2 regions of the Mycoplana sp. MJR14 genome follow, and region 2 is predicted to be linked to the other one. Evidence: predicted binding sites of a transcription regulator. Region 2 holds the regulator's gene; the other holds the start of a gene.
The links. Region 2 encodes LexA, which represses DNA repair genes until DNA is damaged. Its sites were predicted from a motif close to TGTTCNNNNTGTGTTCNG; they were not measured.

Region 1: a site for LexA is predicted at 4,052-4,069, ahead of P0086_RS22200 (UvrD-helicase domain-containing protein). Genes of this name have one in related genera too.

What each region holds. Positions count from the first base shown of each region.
Region 1 is NZ_JARGEO010000012.1:132,000-140,960, forward strand. It holds gene P0086_RS22175 (efflux RND transporter permease subunit) at 1-318, opposite strand, end outside; gene P0086_RS22180 (efflux RND transporter periplasmic adaptor subunit) at 318-1,550, opposite strand; gene P0086_RS22185 (cyclase family protein) at 1,817-2,635, shown strand; gene P0086_RS22190 (carboxymuconolactone decarboxylase family protein) at 2,708-3,115, shown strand; gene P0086_RS22195 (L,D-transpeptidase) at 3,317-4,003, shown strand; gene P0086_RS22200 (UvrD-helicase domain-containing protein) at 4,111-6,795, shown strand; gene P0086_RS22205 (hypothetical protein) at 6,917-7,753, opposite strand; gene P0086_RS22210 (hypothetical protein) at 8,006-8,440, shown strand; gene P0086_RS22215 (DUF2778 domain-containing protein) at 8,743-8,961, opposite strand, start outside.
Region 2 is NZ_JARGEO010000006.1:156,028-164,988, forward strand. It holds gene tmk (dTMP kinase) at 1-246, opposite strand, end outside; gene P0086_RS15980 (D-alanyl-D-alanine carboxypeptidase family protein) at 422-1,576, opposite strand; gene P0086_RS15985 (septal ring lytic transglycosylase RlpA family protein) at 1,644-2,681, opposite strand; gene P0086_RS15990 (DUF992 domain-containing protein) at 3,197-3,730, shown strand; gene P0086_RS15995 (hypothetical protein) at 4,181-4,393, opposite strand; tRNA gene P0086_RS16000 (tRNA-Ser) at 4,589-4,678, opposite strand; gene P0086_RS16005 (hypothetical protein) at 5,104-6,375, opposite strand; gene lexA (transcriptional repressor LexA) at 7,178-7,888, shown strand; gene P0086_RS16015 (ComEC/Rec2 family competence protein) at 7,869-8,961, opposite strand, start outside.

The sequences.
Region 1 (8,961 bases), on a different contig from region 2:
GGTGACGCGGCTGCGCCCGAACGACGAGGTCGAGGAGATGTCCTTGATCCCCTGCACGCGCGACACGGCACCTTCGATCACGTCCGTCAGTTCGCGGTCGACCGTCTCGGGCGAAGCGCCCTCGAATTCCGTCGTCACGGTGATGACCGGCTGGTCGACCGACGGCAGCTCGCGGATCTCGACGCCGCTGAAAGCGGCGAGCCCGGCGACGACGATCAGCGTGTTGACGACGAGCGCGAAGATCGGCCGGCGTACGAACAGCGCCGTGAACCCGCCCTGCCCGCCGTGGATGTCGGTCTCGCCGGTCTTTGCCGCCATCACGTTCCCTCCGCGGCAGCCGGCTGGCGCGGCCGGCCTTCGGCACCCAGTACCTTGACGTCGGCGCCGTCACGCAGCCGCTGCAGCCCCTCGGTCGCGACGACCTCGTTGTCGTCCAGCTTGGCGTCGACGAGCACCCGGTCGGGATTGCGCTGGATGATCTTCACCGGCACCTTCTGCGCCTTGTCGCCGGCGATCCGCCAGACATAGGAGCCGTCGGCGCTCCACTGCAGCGCCAGCGGGTCGACGCTCGGGTAGCGGTCGCCCTCGAAGTGCATGTTGACGGAGAACGACATGCCGGCCCGCAGGATGTCCTGCGGGTTGTCGATCCGCGCCCGGATCCTCAGCGTGCGGCTTGCCTGGTCGATGCGGTTGTCGATCGCCTCGACCGAGCCGGTGAACACCTCGCCGGGCCGGGCGATCGCGGTGGCGGAGATCGGGCCGCCGACGCGGACCTTCGTCGCGAAGCGTTCCGGCACCCAGAAATCGACGAGGATGTCGGAGCGGTCATCGACCCGGGCGATCTCGCTCGACGTGGTGACGTAGTCGCCGACATTGACGAGGATGATGCCGACCACGCCGTCGAAGGGCGCGTTGATGTCGCGGCGGTGCAGGTCGAGCTCGGCCTTCTGCAGCGCCAGTTCCGCCGCCTTCAGCTCGTCGCGCGCGTCCTGGATGGCGACGTCCGTGACGGCCGCAGCCGCCTTCAGGTTCTCGTAGCGCTTCAGCTTGTCGCGCGCCCGGTCGCGGGTCAGGCGGGCCTGGTCTGCGGCGATCTTCTGCTCGTCGTTGTCGAGCCGCGCCATTACCTGTCCCTGCGCCACCCGGTCGCCGGATTTCACGAAGACGTCGATGAGGTTGCCGGTCGAATAGGGCGTCACGATCACCGAGCGGATCGCCTCGCCGTCGCCGATCGCGTTGAGGCGGTCGTTGACGACCGCGAGCTCGACCGGCCGCGTCACGACGAGCGTCGGACCGCCGAAGCCGCCGGCCTGGCGCCGGCCGCCGCCCTGTCCACCCTGCCCCTGTCCACCCTGCCCCTGTCCCTGGCCCCCACCCTGTCGCTGCCTGCCGCCTTCGGCCGCATCCGCCGGGGCCATCCAGGACACGATCCCGTCGGGAACGCCTGCAGCCTTCATCGTATCGGCTGCGCCGGGCGCAAGCCGTCCCCAGACGACGATGCCGACGCCGACGACGGCGAGGCTGACAAGCAGTTGCTTCCAAACGCGCATCCAGGACTCCGGACATGACACGGCCTTCCGCCCGAAGGGCGGTTCGCCGAACGGGCCAAGTATCATGCCTGACCCATGAACCGGCAATGAAAGAATGCGATCATTACGTATTTGTAAGGTTCGCGCGAAAATTCGTTCGCCACCGGTGCTGGTTGCAGCAATCCGCTGTGCTGACGGGGCCCCGCCCGCTTGATAGCCTTCGCATCGGGCGAACCGGGTTCGCCTCGTCTCCATGGACAGTGTATCTTTTCGGAAAGGGGAATGCGATGTGCGACGCTTGTGTGATTGAATCCGTCAAGAGGAACATGCTTTCCAGGCGCAACCTGTTTCGCGCCGCAGCCGCAGGTGCGGCCACGGCTGCGGTGGCTGCCACCGCCCCCCTCGGGCCGGTGCTCGCCGCCGCCCCGACCGGCGTGGCGGACCTGACCCACGAACTCCATGAGGAATTTCCGACCTATTTCGGTCCGCAGCAGTTCTTCCGCGAGCAGAAGTTCAACTTCAAGGAGCATTCCTTCAACCTGTTCGAGCTGCGCTACGGCGAGCACACGGGCACCCATCTGGACGCGCCACTGCATTTTTCCGCCGACGGCCTCTCGGTCGCCGAAATCCCGGTCGAAAATCTCGTCGTTCCGCTCGTCGTCATCGACATTCGCGAAAGGGCTGCGGCCAACCCGGACGCGCAGTTGACGCCCGACGACATCAAGGCCTGGACGGCCGCCAACGGCGACATCCCCGACAATGCCTGCGTCGCCTTGAACTCCGGCTGGTCGAAGCATCTCGGCACCGACACGTTCCGCAACGCCGACGCCGACGGCAAGCTGCACTTCCCCGGCTTCCACGTCGAAGCGGTCGAGGCCCTGCTCGAGACGAAGGCGGCCGGCATCGCCGTCGACACGCTCTCGCTCGACTACGGCCTTTCGCCGGATTTCGCGGCCCACAATGCCTGGCTTCCGGCCGGCCGCTGGGGTCTCGAGGCGATCGCCAATCTCGACAGCCTGCCCGCGAAGGGCGCCACGCTCGTCGTCGGGGCGCCCAAGGTGCGCGGCGGCACCGGCGGTCCGTCCCGCGTGATCGCCCTTCTGTGAGGCTTGCCGATCTGAAGCTTGCCAAGACCGGCGGCCGCCGCCGCCGGTCCAACTCCAAGAGGAAGCGTCCCCATGAGCACCGTCAAGCCTGCCCCCGACCTCGAGGCCGATCCCCGCGTGAAGGCCGTCTTCGACGATATCCGCGCCACGCGGAAATCCGACTTCATCAACAACATGTGGCTCTATCTCGCCTTCGACCCGGCGTTGCTCGAAAGCACCTGGCGCGACGTCAAGGCGATCATGGCGACGCCGTCGGTGCTCGATCCGCTGGTCAAGGAGATGCTCTACATCGCCGTCTCGGCCACGAACGGCTGCAGCTACTGCGTTCATTCGCACACGGCGGCGGCGAAGGCCAAGGGCATGACCGAGGCCCAGCACGCCGAGCTTCTCTCGATCATCTCGCTCGCGGCGCGGACCAACCAGCTCGCGACCGCCCTGCAGGTCCCCGTCGACGGAGTGTTCGACGCCGACCGCAACTAGGCTGGCATCCGGGAGCGTTGCCGAAGCGCACCACCGGCGCGCCGACATGCGCCGGCGGCCGGGGCGGCGCACAGGCTTTGCTTGAAGGAACCGCGGCCGCCGTGACAAAGATGTGATCGCAGACCCGCCTTGCGTTCACGCAGACAACTTCGCTACGGATCACAGCACCCGCACAACCCCGCCTCGAAAGACCCGCATCGCATGTCGCCCACTTCCCGGAGAACGTTCCTACTGGCAGCCGCGTCGGCGGCACTGGCAAGCTGCTCCACGTCCATGCCGCGTGGCTACGCCCCCGTCCCGGTCGCGCCCCGGCGTCCCATCGTGCCGCCGAGCGATGCGGAGCTGCAGGTGATGTACGGCCCGGTCGAGGACGGCGGCTTCCTGATTCCCCCGGTGCCCTACCAGGAGATCGACCCGCAGTTCTACCGCCAGCGGGTGATCGACCCGACCGGCGAGCCCGCCGGCACGGTCGTCGTCGACACCCCGAAGCGCTTCCTCTACGTCATCGAGCCGGGCGGGACGGCGATGCGCTACGGCGTCGGCATCGGCCGCGAGGGCTTTGCCTGGCAGGGCGAAGGCGTCATCCACTGGCGCCAGGCCTGGCCGCGCTGGAAGCCGCCGAACGAGATGGTCGCCCGCCAGCCGGAGCTTGCGAAATACTCCATCGAGAACGGCGGCATGGAGCCGGGCCTGAAGAACCCGCTCGGCGCGCGCGCCCTCTATATTTTCCAGAACGGCGAGGACACGCTCTATCGCCTGCACGGAAATCCGGAATGGCGTTCGATCGGCAAGGCGGTCTCCTCCGGCTGCGTCCGCCTGATGAACCAGGACGTGATCGACCTCTACACCCGCGTGCCGCAGCACGCCCGCATCGTCGTCTACCAGTAGGAGACGCCCGTTCCCTCATGTCCGGCCGCCCGCTTGCCGGCAGGCGACCGGAATAAAAGAGGAACGCGCAACTGGCCTTTCGGCCCCGAATCACTACATTGGGCCGCATGATGAGCGGTTACGACGACATTCCCTTCTTCGACGACGACGATCCGGCGCTGAAGAAGGCCCCTGCCCCCGGCCCGAGGTCCCCGGCAGCCCCTTCCACGGCCGGACCGGGCCCGACCGGCGGCATCGCCGCGCGCGCCATGGCCGCCCGCGATCAGCACCGCGTGCCCGACTATCTCTCCGGCCTGAACCCGGAGCAGCGCGAGGCGGTCGAGACGCTCGACGGACCGGTGCTCGTGCTCGCCGGCGCCGGCACCGGCAAGACGCGCGTCTTGACCACCCGCATCGCCCATATTCTCGCGACCGGCCGCGCCTATCCCTCGCAGATCCTCGCCGTCACCTTCACCAACAAGGCGGCGCGCGAGATGAAGGAGCGCATCGGCCTGCTCGTCGGCGGCGCCGTCGAGGGCATGCCCTGGCTCGGCACCTTCCACTCGATCGGCGTCAAGCTCTTGCGCCGCCACGCCGAGCTCGTCGGGCTGCGGTCCGACTTCACCATTCTCGACACCGACGACGTCGTCCGCCTGATTAAGCAGATCATCCAGGCCGAAGGGCTGGACGACAAGCGCTGGCCGGCCAAGCAGTTCGCCGGCATGATCGACACCTGGAAGAACAAGGGGCTGGATCCGGCGCAGATCCCCGAGGGCGACGCCCGCGCCTTCGCCAACGGCAAGGGCCGCGAACTCTACGCCGCCTACCAGAACCGCCTGAAGACGCTGAACGCCTGCGACTTCGGCGACCTGCTGCTGCACCCGATCCGCATCCTGCGCACCAATCCGGATATCCTCAAGGACTACCACCAGAAGTTCCGCTACATCCTGGTGGACGAGTACCAGGATACGAACACCGCCCAGTACATGTGGCTGAGGTTGCTGGCGCAACGGTCGACCCGTCGCCCGATCTCCCCCCTTGAGGGGGAGATGCAAGCCGCACCACGTTCCGAACCATGGGATGATACAGGCGCCTATCGGTCCGAAGGACGGCAAGGCCAGGCGGCCGTCGCGCCCGATGGCGCGCCCCCGCGGAGCGAGCCGCGCAGCGGCGACAGCGTGAGCGCAAACGAAAAGCAGCAGATAAACATCTGCTGCGTCGGCGACGACGACCAGTCGATCTATGGCTGGCGCGGCGCCGAGGTCGACAACATCCTGCGCTTCGAGAAGGATTTCCCCGGCGCCAAGGTGATCAAGCTGGAGCGCAACTACCGCTCGACCGCCCATATCCTCGGCGCCGCCGGCCACCTGATCGCCCACAACGAGGGCCGGCTCGGCAAGACGCTGTTCACCGACCGCCACGACCCCGAGGACGGCAAGGTCGTCGTCCACGCCGCCTGGGATTCGGAAGAGGAAGCCCGCGCCGTCGGCGAGACGATCGAGAGCCTGCAGCGGCCGGACAGGAACGGCCGGCGCCACAACCTCAACGACATGGCGATCCTGGTGCGCGCCTCCTTCCAGATGCGCGAGTTCGAAGACCGTTTCGTCACCCTCGGCCTGAACTACCGCGTCATCGGCGGCCCGCGCTTCTACGAGCGGCTCGAGATCCGCGACGCCATGGCCTATTTCCGCCTCGTCTGCCAGCCGGCCGACGACCTCGCCTTCGAGCGCATCGTCAACACGCCGAAGCGCGGGCTGGGCGACACCACGATCCGCAACCTGCACGACTATGCCCGCGCCCGCGACATCCCGATGCTGGCGGCGGCAGCCGACATCGTCGAGACCGACGAACTGAAGCCGAAGGCGCGCAAGGCGCTGTTCGACGTCGTCGCCGACTTCAAGCGCTGGTCGGCGCTTTTGGAGACCATGCCGCACACCGAGCTTGCCGAGCAGATCCTCGACGAGAGCGGCTACACGGCGATGTGGCAGAACGACAAGTCGGCCGAAGCCCCCGGCCGGCTGGAGAACCTGAAGGAACTGGTCCGCTCGATGGAGCAGTTCGAAAGCATGCGCGGCTTCCTCGAGCACGTCTCGCTCGTCATGGACGCCGAGCAGAACGAGGATCTCGACGCCGTCTCGATCATGACGCTTCACTCGGCCAAGGGGCTGGAATTCGAGACCGTCCTCCTGCCCGGCTGGGAGGAAGGCCTGTTTCCCCACCAGCGCGCGCTCGACGAGGGCGGTCGCGCCGGCCTCGAGGAAGAGCGCCGGCTCGCCTATGTCGGGCTGACCCGCGCCAAGCGCAACTGCCACATCTGGTTCGTCTCCAACCGCCGCATCCACGGCCTGTGGCAGTCGACGATCCCCTCGCGCTTCCTCGACGAACTGCCCGAGGCCCATGTCGAGGTCGCCGAGACCGAGCAGTCCTATGGCGGCTACGGCGGGCGCGGCGGCTACGGCCAGTCGCGCTTCGACAAGCAGGAGCCGTTCCAGAACGCCTATTCCACCCCCGGCTGGCGCCGCGCCCAGCAGAACAAGACCGACGCCACGCGCGACAACTGGGGCAGCCGCTCCGGCCATGCGGTCGAGCGCATCGGCTACGGCGAGAGCGGCCCGCGGGCGCGCACCATCGAGGGCGAACTGGTCGCGAAGTCCACCACCAGCGAGCCCTCGCGCTTTGCCGTCGGCGACCGCGTCTTCCACCTGAAGTTCGGCAACGGCAACATCGCCGCGATCGAGGGCAACAAGCTCACCATCGACTTCGACCGCGCCGGCCAGAAGAAGGTGCTGGACGGGTTCGTGGAGAAGGTGTGAGGATACGCCGTTGGAGGCGTATCCGGGTCAGCACGCGGCGTGGCACGACTTGATGCTCGCCGCACCTTCCACTATCTTCATAGAGAGTTCGTTTGCGCCGGAGCCAATCATGTCCAAGCCTCTACCCCCGCTTTTCTAAAGCTGCCGCGAGCTTCTTCCTCGCCTTCTTCTCGAAGCGCTGAATTTCCTGCGAGCTCCAGCCGTGTTTGGGCTGTGTGACCGGGTTGGCGGATTTTGCCCCTGAGAAAAAGTCCTCGGCAGGCGGCACCAGATGCCTTCGGTCCTCATGGACAGCAAGCTTCAGAACAAGGGCGCTGAGTTTCTGGAGATATCTCCAGAAGACTGAATTTCGCTTTTCTCCAAGCGTAGACAGCGATATCTCGGCATATCTGTATGCATCAACGCCGGTTTCGATCGTCTTGATGAGCCCGCTCAGCTTGCGACCAACTTCAATATTTGCAAACCCCTCGCTCGAAATCGCACCGCACATGCTGTCGAACAACTCGCCATAGGTCAGGAACTGGCGGATGGCGTATATCTCTGCAGATTCCAGCCAGTGAATGAATTGCATAAGTTCATTGGAGTCGCCGTCCTTGGATGAGGCCATATTGAACCGGAAGTCGTCTGCACCGTTCACAAGCAAGTCCAACAGCTTATCGGCCTCTGTCGGACAGAACTTCTTCTCGAAGTCGCGCATCCAAATTCGCGCATCGAAAACATAGCGGACCTGCGCCGATCGGAATTTTCGTCTTCCTTCAATCCCGGCACGCAACGCGTTAAACGCTTCACGACCGAGGTAGGCAATGCCTGCCAGGACCACGGTGGAAATGCCGGCAATGATCGCGTCCGTGAGCTCATCGGATGCGGCGCTCTCCGATGCATCCAGCCCCATTACCCCCGACACCCGCCCGATGAAATCGACATAGGCTGCGACAGCAGCTTTCAGCATATCCAGCATGGTTCCCTCCAGCACCCACCGCCGTTGACGGAACCGGATTGTGATCGGAACGCAACCAGTAGTAAAGAAGAGATAAACATCCATCCATGGTTGCCAATGGATTCGTATCTGCGGCTCGACGGGGTCAAACAGCAACCGGCGACGAAAATCTCCGATCGTGATTGGACATCTGCGCCCGGTGGAGTCACCCTTCATCCGGGGGCTGCATGAGCATTGGGGGACGGAACATCCATCCTCAAATGGGAGTCCAAGATGAAGCATCAAACAGTAGAACAACTGCGGCTTGTTGCAGAAGTCGAGACCTTTCCGGCTCAGACATTGACGCGCACGGAGCGCCTCGAGCGCTGGGCGGAACTCCTTGAGAAGAATCCGCATTGGCACCTGTCGACGCTACGCCAGACCGAACACCAGTCGCCGAGCGTCCGCAACGCCATGCGGGGTGACGGCTCGCCGATCTCAGTGGCCTTCGCCGATCCGGTCCTGCGGTCCGCCGGGCTGGCCGACGACACCTACGGCGAGGCGCGGCGGTTCTTCGAACTGTCCGACGACGAGTTGCACGAGGTCATCTGCTACTGCCACTACGGATCGGCCGTGAGCGCCGGAACGGCGGCGGCACAGATCCGGGCCATCCTGGCACCGAAGCCTCCGGGCTTCTTTGCCGTACTGCGCCGGCTGTTCATGGCATAGCGCCCTCATCGTCCGGATGTCGGCAAGGACCGTCCGGATACGGGATCGCATGCGGGCACGGCACCTGCGGGAGCGGGTCCGTGCGCGGCGCCGCGCGTGCGGGCGCTTTCAACGCGCCGGCGTCGCCGGAAGAACGCCACGAGCGAGAGAATTCAATTCCGCCGGTCGGCATGCCCGGCCGGCGATGGCTGCCGGCAATACGCCGCTGGACGCCGGAGTTCGATGTCGGACGCCGGAAGATGGCTCGTGGCCTCATCGGCGTGCCGCCGGAAATGCCCCTTTGGGAGTGTCCCCTTGCAGGACTAGATTCGCTTGCCGATCAGCGAGGCCAGCCGCGAACTGCCGATGCTGGGCACGACGACCAGCGTGTCGATCTCGCCCCGCTTGAAGGCGGCGAGGAAGCGCGGATAGTTCTTGAACGCCACGCAGCCATGCGAGTTACCGCTCGCCCCCAGCAGGTAGGAATGCGTCAGGAGACCGGTCCGGCCGAGCGGGTGCTGGCCGTCGACCGAGGTCATCCG
Region 2 (8,961 bases):
CTCGACGTGATCACTGCGGGCGGCGGCGAAGAGAAGCGCCTCCATCCGCGTGCCGAAATGCTCCGCCGCCCCGGACAGGATGACGTGGCGCACGGCCTCCGCGCCGGCCGAACCGCCCGGCTCGCGCGTCATCAGCACGTCCTGCCCGCGTTCCTGCAGCGCCTGCGCCAGCAGCCGGATCTGGGTCGACTTCCCGGCCCCTTCGCCGCCCTCGAACGTGATGAACAATCCGGCCAACCCGACCAACCCGACCTTTTCCAATCCGGCGTACCGGCGTTTGCCCTGCCCTTTCGGGCCGATTCGGCTCAGTACTAGCGCATATCGGTGAAAACCGAAAATTCATTTGCGCACCAATACGGGGCCTGGGCCGACTTCGCACCCCGTCGTCGCGCGATCCTCTGAAAGGCGGCGGCCGGCGGCATCAGAGCCAGAAGAACAGCAGTTCCTGGAGCGCGTCGAGCGCGCGGCTGGAAAGCGTGCCGACCTCGACCGCTCCGGCCGTCTGGAGCGGCACTTCGCGGAGGAACTGATCGCCGTTCCAGATCCGCAACACGCCGACCTGCTGGCCCGGCACGATCGGCGCCTGCAGCGGCCAGCCATAGACGACGCGCGCCGACAGCCGCTCCTTGTTGTCGACCGGCAGCAGCACCTCGACATCGGCGGGCGTCACCAGCGCGACCTTGTGGACGCTGCCGCCGTAGACGCTCGCTTCCGCGATCGTGTCGCCGGCCTTGAAGAGCCTCTTCGAGCCGAAGGCGGTCATGCCCCAGTCGATCATCCGCCGTGCTTCGTCGATCCGTTCCTTCTCGTTCGCAAGCCCGCTCATCGCGAGATAGAGCCGCCGCCCCTCGCGCTCGACGGACGCGAGCAGGCCGTAGCCGCTGTCCTCCGCAAAGCCGAACATCAGCCCGTCGACGCCGATGTTCATTCCGACCAGCGGGTTGCGGTTTCGCTGCTTGATCCTGTTCCACTCGAATTCCGGCTCGGCATAGTACCGGTAATACTCCGGGTACGTCTCCCGCAGGTGGCGCGCCAGCCCGACGAGATCGCGCATGCTGGTCTTGTTGCCGGGGTCCGGCAGGCCGGTGGCATTGGCGAAACGCGACTGTGAAAGTCCGAGCGCCTGGGCCTCCGCGTTCATCCGTGCGGCGAAGGCGGCCTCCGATCCGGCCATGCCTTCGGCGAGAATGATGCAGGCATCGTTGGCGGCCTGGACCGCGACACCCCGGATCAGGCTCTCGACCGGAACCTCAGACTTCAGCGCGGCAAACATCGTCGCCGTGCGCGACGGCGCCCCGCCGGTCCGCCAGGCATGTTCCGAAACGGGATAGCTCGTCTGCAGGCTCACCTCCCCCGCCTTCAGCGCCTTGAACGCCACGGCAAGGGTCATCGCCTTGGCGAGCGACGCCGCGGTGACCGGCTCGGTTTCCTTGCGGGCAAACAGCACCGTCCCCGTGCCGGAATCGACCAGGTAGACCTGCTTGGCCTTGCTGTCGAAGGCATCGGGCGTCTGGGCGCCGGCGGGCGAACCCAGGACCAGCGAGAGGAGGAGAATGGCGAGCGATCGGAAGGACATGGGGACTCCGGCAATTGTCCTAAAGTCCTACACATCCATGCGTTCGGCAAGGCGCTCGCGAAGCGTTTTACCCGTTGTCTTCCGGGGTGTCGGTCGCGCCGGAGAGCACCAGCAGCGAGCCGTCCTGCCGCAGCACCGCATCGAACGCTTCGATCGAACCGATGTCCGCCCCAGGCTCCGCGTAGGCCGCGGCGTAGCTGGCACCGTCACCCGGCACCGGTACGAAATCCGGCCGTTCGCGCGGGATCGGCCCGATTTCGGGCAACAGTGCGAACGCGCCGATGGCCGTCAGCGCAGGGCTTTCCGGCGCCGGCGCCGCGAGCGCCGTCATCGCCGAGCCGGCCCCGGAGCCGACGTCGCTCTCCCGTTCGGCGAAGGTCGGGATCGCCGCCGGCAGGCTCTCGGCCATCGGCGCGGCCGAGGCGACCATCACGCCGGTTGCGATCTGGCCGCCCGGATCGGCGGCGGGCACGCGCGAGCCCTTCGGCACGTAGGACGCCATCAGGTAGGGCATGTCGTGGCCGTCGAGCGGCGCCTTGCCGACATACTGGACGCGGACCTTGGCCGTTCCCTTGCCCTTCACGTCGAGCATTTCGGCGGTCTTGGAGGACAGGTCGATGATCCGGCCCTCCGAATAGGGGCCGCGATCGTTCACCCGCACGATGACCGAGGTGCCGTTCTCCAGGTTGGTGACGCGGGCATAGCTCGGCAGCGGGAAGGTCGGATGGGCGGCGGAGAGATGGTACTTGTCGTAGACCTCGCCATTGGCCGTATAGCGGCCATGGAAGGCGGAGCCGTACCATGAGGCGAGACCGACCTTGTCGTAGCCGGGGTCTTCCTTCGGCTTGTACCACTTGCCGCGGACCTGGTAGGGCTGGCCGACCTGGTAGCGTCCGCCACCCTTGGGCACCGCCTGCCCTTCGCGGACGACCCGCGGGCTCGCCTTCACGCCGTATTCGGACTCGGCAAAATACTCCTTGCTCCGTCCCGCCTTTCTCGCCGTCTCGCCCGTGGTGTTGCAGGCCGCCAGGCCGGCGCACACCACCGGAATGGCGACGAGACGGAAATAGGTGCGCGCTCCCGCCGAGAAGTTACCGAAATTCATGTGTCCCACGCCGCATCTGTTTCGGAGGCTATCCGCTTGCGATCGCCTGTCCTGCGATCGCCCCCTCGATAGCGCCCTGCTCAAAACAATATATTAATCATGACGTCAAAATGGCGAAATTACGTTTCCGCCGGCGCTGAAACGGCGCCACAGAAGAACTAAATTTCCGCATGGTTAATGAATGTATAATTCTGCACGCATTGCGCGCGGTGGACTGCCTCTACTTCCCGCACAATTGCCTGAGCCGTCCATGACCACCCGATGCACTTGCGAAACGGTCTGACCGGCGATCCGCTACATGCCGTTGTCTGTCCGCTCGGGGCGGATCAAGGATTGTTGATCGCGGCCGCGCTGGCTGCCTATGCCGTTGAATTGCCTCAATGAAGGCCGACGCCAGCGGACGACGGATTCGCCGTTGTGGAACCTCGATCGCGGCCAGGCGTTCCTGATCGCCGATTGAGTGACCTCGATAAGCAAGGCGCGCCGCAGGGCGCGGCCGAAACAGGAGAAAATTTATGAAAAAGGCTTTTGCCATCGCAGTGATGACCGCTTCGCTTGCCGCATCCGGCCTGACGGCCGTCCGCGCCGCCGACACGGTGGTCGTACCGGCGGCGCCGGTCGCCCCCCGATCGGACGCGCGCGACGGCGTGCGCATCGGCTACCTGGATTGCAGGATCGGCGGCGGCGCCGGCTACGTGCTGGGCTCGGCCAAGGAAGTCGACTGCGCCTTCGTCACGACGATGGGGATCGAGCCGGTCGACCACTACCAGGGCGAGATCCGCAAACTCGGCGTCGACCTGGGCTTCACCACGCAGGGCCGCCTCGTCTGGGCGGTGCTGGCCCCCACCGCGGGCTATCACGAAGGCTCGCTCGGCGGCATCTACCAGGGCGCCACGGCCGAGGCGACGGTGGGCGCCGGCGTCGGCGCCAACATTCTCGTCGGCGGCACGTCCGGCTCCATCCACCTGCAGACCGTCAGCCTGACCGGTCAGATCGGCCTCAACATCGCCGCCACCGGCACCTCGATGACGCTGACCTCGGTCAACTGACGAGAACATCGCAAGACCCCTGCCCTCCAGGCAGGGGTTTCCCCGAACTGTCCGACATCCCGCCGGGTCGGCAGAACGCCGCGCTCACCTGGTTCCCCCTTCCGGCAACCGCTGGCCGAGCCAGACAGCCTTCCTCGCTCTTCCGTGAAAGTCACGGCAGCCATGCTGTCGGGCGGTCAGGACGAACACTGCATCGCAGAGCCGGTTCTCTTTATCGCGCGTGCTCCGACCCCTTCGTCATCCCGGACGAATTTGGCGACGCTGCACCCGGCGGCGCCCGGCATTCGCCGCGCCCTCGCCGGCGAACCTGCGAGGCGACGGGAACATTTTTGTTCCTTATAAACAGCTAAAGCATTTCGAACGGCTCGCGAACATCTGCGACCGTTTGAGGAACCACTCTGAAACTGCAGCGAAAGCTCTAACCCAAATGGGTGAGACAACACCCCTGCCCTAGACTTCGCTGATGGAAGGCAACAGCGTGATCACTTCCCGCTGATGACGTTCGTCCAGTGGTTCGATGTTCTTCGCCCAGAAGGCCTCTGCTTCGGGCGTCTCGCGCTCCCAGATGCGGGTGGTGACATGATTGTCATCCACCTTCGAGAGCCGTCGTCCACCGAGGCGGAGATACTCTTTCGCCAGTTCGGCCGCATGCGTCTGTTCCATGACCGCCATCCCTCCGATCGGAAAGATCAGCAGCATCGCATTCTATCGGGACGAGTGCCACTAACGGCAAATGGCAAGACGATCGCCGGGAGGATGCCAAGCCAAGGCAGATGGCGAGGTCCACCCCTCCATCCGCGCGCGGTTCAGGGCGCAGGTCGATGACTGTCAGGAAATATCAAATAAAATCAAAGGCATTGGCGGAAGAGGTGGGATTCGAACCCACGGTACGGTTTCCCGCACGCCGGTTTTCAAGACCGGTTCCTTAAACCACTCGGACACTCTTCCATCTAATTTATATCAAAGCGGCTTCACCCATGATATCCAGTGCGGAAAAAGCCAGTTGCTACGCACTTTGCAACTATTTCGTTTTCCGAGTTGCGCTTATAGCCGCTTGCAACGCTGCGTCAACTCCGCTGCCCATCGCGAGGAATTTTCGCCTTGGTGATCCAAAACCATCCGCACTGCTCGGGCGCGGACTTCCAGTGAGAATTTGTTCGTTGTCTTTCTCATATCGGCTCCACTGTCTCAGAAGTTGGAGCCTCCGGCAAACCCTGTGCGGTTCACCCGACCGCGCTCATCATCGCCAGCAGAATGCCGGCAATGAGCAGAGCTGGGGTATGGATCACATCTGGACCCTGACCGAGCAGCTTGCGGAAAAATGGGACCGAAAATTCAAGAGCTAGGCGCCGCCCCTCATGGCAAGCTCCGGTTCACATCCGGCGCGGGCGTTGTTGATCCCCAAGTTCTTTTATGTATGCAAAGAGCCACATGGAGAATCTCTCATTCCAGACGTCATTATGATTTTGGATGATCTCCGACGTAGTGCGAGCAATTAGGAAAGGATTTCTCTCCTGAATTACTTGGTCCTGATTGTTTGGTACACTATCGCGAGAAAGGCATAGCCCCCCGGCGATGAAATGCTCAGACAGTCCATCAGTTTCCGCGCGCTCACAAATACCAGTGCCGGCCAGTTCCAGTGTGTGTGTTTTAAAATCTGGAAAATTACCTATTGTGGTCCGCTGGGTCTCTGCCCGGTAAAGGGCGAGCCACTGTCCCGCTGGAAATGCAAACCTCGTCGCCCAATCTCCATCGGATGAAACGGATAGTAATAGAGGCTGCTGAGCATCCGAAAATCGCTCTTTGGACCGAGTAGTTGCATCCAATGCAACGTAGCGAGAAGCCTCAAAGGCCGGATTTAGGAGTATAACGGCGTTTGCGATGCCAGAGATCAATTCATACCTACCACCCTGATAGCCAGGATGGGCCTTGGCGACGTTATATATAAAAGATTGACTGGTGGCGGAGAATAGTATTCTTGATCCAAAACTGTGACCGATCGCGATGAATTGATTTTCAGAGGAATATTTGTCGGACAGCACCGAACTAATTGCTCCGACAATTTTGGATACGGACCCGGATTGAGCGATTCTGTCAGCAATGGTTTGCTTTGACCAGAATGTAATGTTGTCTAGCGGGAAACGATCAAAAGGAGGAATCTTCGATTTAGCGTTCCATCCAACGTAAATGCCAAGGACCTGCTTTCCGCCGAGATTGGAGGCTGAGAGTTTTGTGATCAGATTTTGGAAATTAATATAGTCGGAGTCGCTCGCAGAGACATCGTGCTTCCAACCATGAATGTATAGAATGACGAGCTTTGGCAACGATGTGGCGTGGGAACTCTCAATAGGACGAGGCTCGTTATCTGCCCGTCTCGGTCTATCCCAGTTTAACTCAAATAGAACATTGGTGAGTTCACACCGGTCGACAAAGCTACCCTCGTCCGTGAGTCGAATATTGAGAACCTTGCCCTCGTAGTAGGGCCGCGGCTTATAAATTGGGTCTTCGGCCTGCCCCCTCTTGCCACAATCGTTCTGCGACGCATCGGCAGGTTCGTCAAAATACGATTCGACTTCAGGAACCAACCAAAATACCAGGAGCAAGGCAATAACGCCACTGATTGGACCTATGCGAGTTCTCCACATTGCCCCCTCCATTTTCTTTCAACTTTATATCATGGCACAAAATCAATTCTTTAACAACTTGCTCTTCAAGCATTGGATGTATTCTGTGGCAAGCATGATAATTTGAAAGAGCGCGTCACATCTATTAATCGGGGATCCTTTGGAAGGTTGCCAGCACCGCTTCTCTGCATACCTGTCGCAACACTTCGCAGGCAGCTCGCCATTCAGTAGCGACGAATTCATCGCGGTGCCGTTTATGCGTGGTGGAACTAACCAGTCCACGCCGGCCGGCGGATTCGAGGTGCGCGATCCGCCGGAGCCGGCGGACTGCTCCATTTCCATTTCTCTGACATAGTTGGCCGCACCTATAACGGTCTCCTTCCGGTCGAGTTACCTTGGTAGCCAGCTGAAGAACGAAAAGAGAACACACCGCTACGATCTTTGCAACTCAACTCCGTAGCACGTTCACGTATCATTCCGTATGGGCCGATACGAGATAGGCGTCAATGCACTGAAAAAACGGGAGTTTTTGGGATCAATTGGGATGAGTAGTGACCGGCGAAATAGAATTTCAAGACCGGTTCCCTAAACCACTCGGACACTCTTCCATTGGCCCGGCGCGACAAGTTGTGTCGGCATCGGGTGCCTTGTACACCCCAGAGCGGCGCACAGCGACTTTATAGCCGTTCGCCAGCGGCCGTCAACGTCCCACCACATGGCCTGTCCGGAGCGTCGAATTCACTGAATTTTAGCCACTTGCGGAACACAAATGGAACAGATAGTGTTTGTTCCGTATTTGTTTCACGATTCTGGGTGACGAGCCATGCTGACCCGCAAGCAACAGGAACTGCTTCTCTTCATCCACGAGCGGATGAAGGAGACGGGAATTCCGCCGTCGTTCGACGAGATGAAGGATGCGCTCGACCTGGCGTCGAAGTCCGGCATCCATCGGCTCATCACCGCACTCGAGGAGCGCGGCTTCATCCGCAGGTTGCCCAATCGCGCCCGCGCGCTGGAGGTCATCAAGCTGCCGGAGGCCTATTCGCCTAGCCTGAAGGCGCGGCGCGGCTTCTCGCCCTCCGTCATCGAAGGCAGCCTCGGCAAGGAAAAGCCGGCGCCGGAACGGCCGCAGGCTCCGGCATCGGAGAGCTCCGTTGCCGTGCCGGTGATGGGCCGGATCGCCGCCGGCGTGCCGATCTCCGCCATCCAGAACAACACCCACGATATCTCCGTGCCGGCGGAAATGCTGGGCGGCGGCGAGCACTACGCGCTGGAGGTTCGGGGTGACTCGATGATCGAGGCGGGCATCCTCGACGGCGATACGGTGATCATCCGCAATGCCGGAACGGCCAACCCCGGCGATATCGTGGTGGCGCTCGTCGACGACGAGGAGGCGACCCTCAAGCGCTTTCGCCGCAAGGGCGCCTCGATCGCGCTGGAGGCTGCCAACCCGGCCTACGAGACGCGGATTTTCGGCCCCGATCGCGTCAAGATCCAGGGCAAGCTGGTCGGTCTCATTCGTCGCTATCATTGACGCCGCGGGTTCGGTCCGGATCCCAGAAGCTGTCGGAGCGCCAGTCGTAGAGGCGATGGCGGTTCCAGGGGCGGTGGATCTGGACGACGGCCGGCGTGATGGACATGTCGCGCCCTGCCCCGCCACCAGGGCCCGTCGATGCGATCTCCAGGGCGCCGGTCAGGCGCAGGTTTTGCCGGCCGATCAACGGGGTTCCGTTGCTGCAGGCGCGTCCGCCGCGATGGCGCGGGGCAATCACGATATCGGCGCTGTCGCATGCCGCGGCCAGGTGGATCGGATCCTCCAGCCAGATCACCCGCCAGCCGGCGGCAGCGACGCCGGCACACCACGCCTGCCGGCGGCAGACGAAGCGCTTCTGCGCGGCCGCCAGGGAGAAGGCCGCGTCGAACGCCCCGCCCATCGTGCCGGCCCCGGCCGGAGACCGCCCGGAGACCCCGGGGCCGGATGCCGCAGCCTCGGGCGGCGATATGGAGTTGTCCTCGCCTAGTTGCCCGTCACGCAATCTACCGTTACCCGATTGCCTGTCAGGCGATTGCCCACCGACCGATCGCCCGTCGCCCTGTCGACCGGTTGGCCCCGTGGCTCGGCCGCCCGCTGTTGAGCTTGCAATACCCCCACGCTCGCGTTCCCCGCTTTCGAGTGTCGCAGGCGCCCGGTGTTCCTTAAGCCGAAGCGCATACCGCCATTGATCGTAGATGAAGCCCGGGGGCTGCCGGCGATTGGTCGCAGCCTCACGGTCGTGGACGAGCGCCACCAGCGTTCCGTCCTCGGACACCAGCACTTGCGGCGCCGGCTGTGCGGGCGGGAAGAAAGCCAGACCGGCGCCTGCGACGAGCGGCAGGAGGGCGAGTGCTGCGATCTGTGTCCGGAACAGGCAGGCGATCGCCCCACCCGCGGCCAGGAGGGCGAAGGAAAGCGGCGGCAGGCGTCCGGTGACGATCTCGCCGCCCCAACCGGACACGAGATGCGCCAGGGCGATGATGGCTTCGATGCCCATTCCCATCACCTCGAGGGGAATGCCTTCGAGGCCGAACGGCATCAGCAGCATGGCGACGACCCCCATCGGCATCACC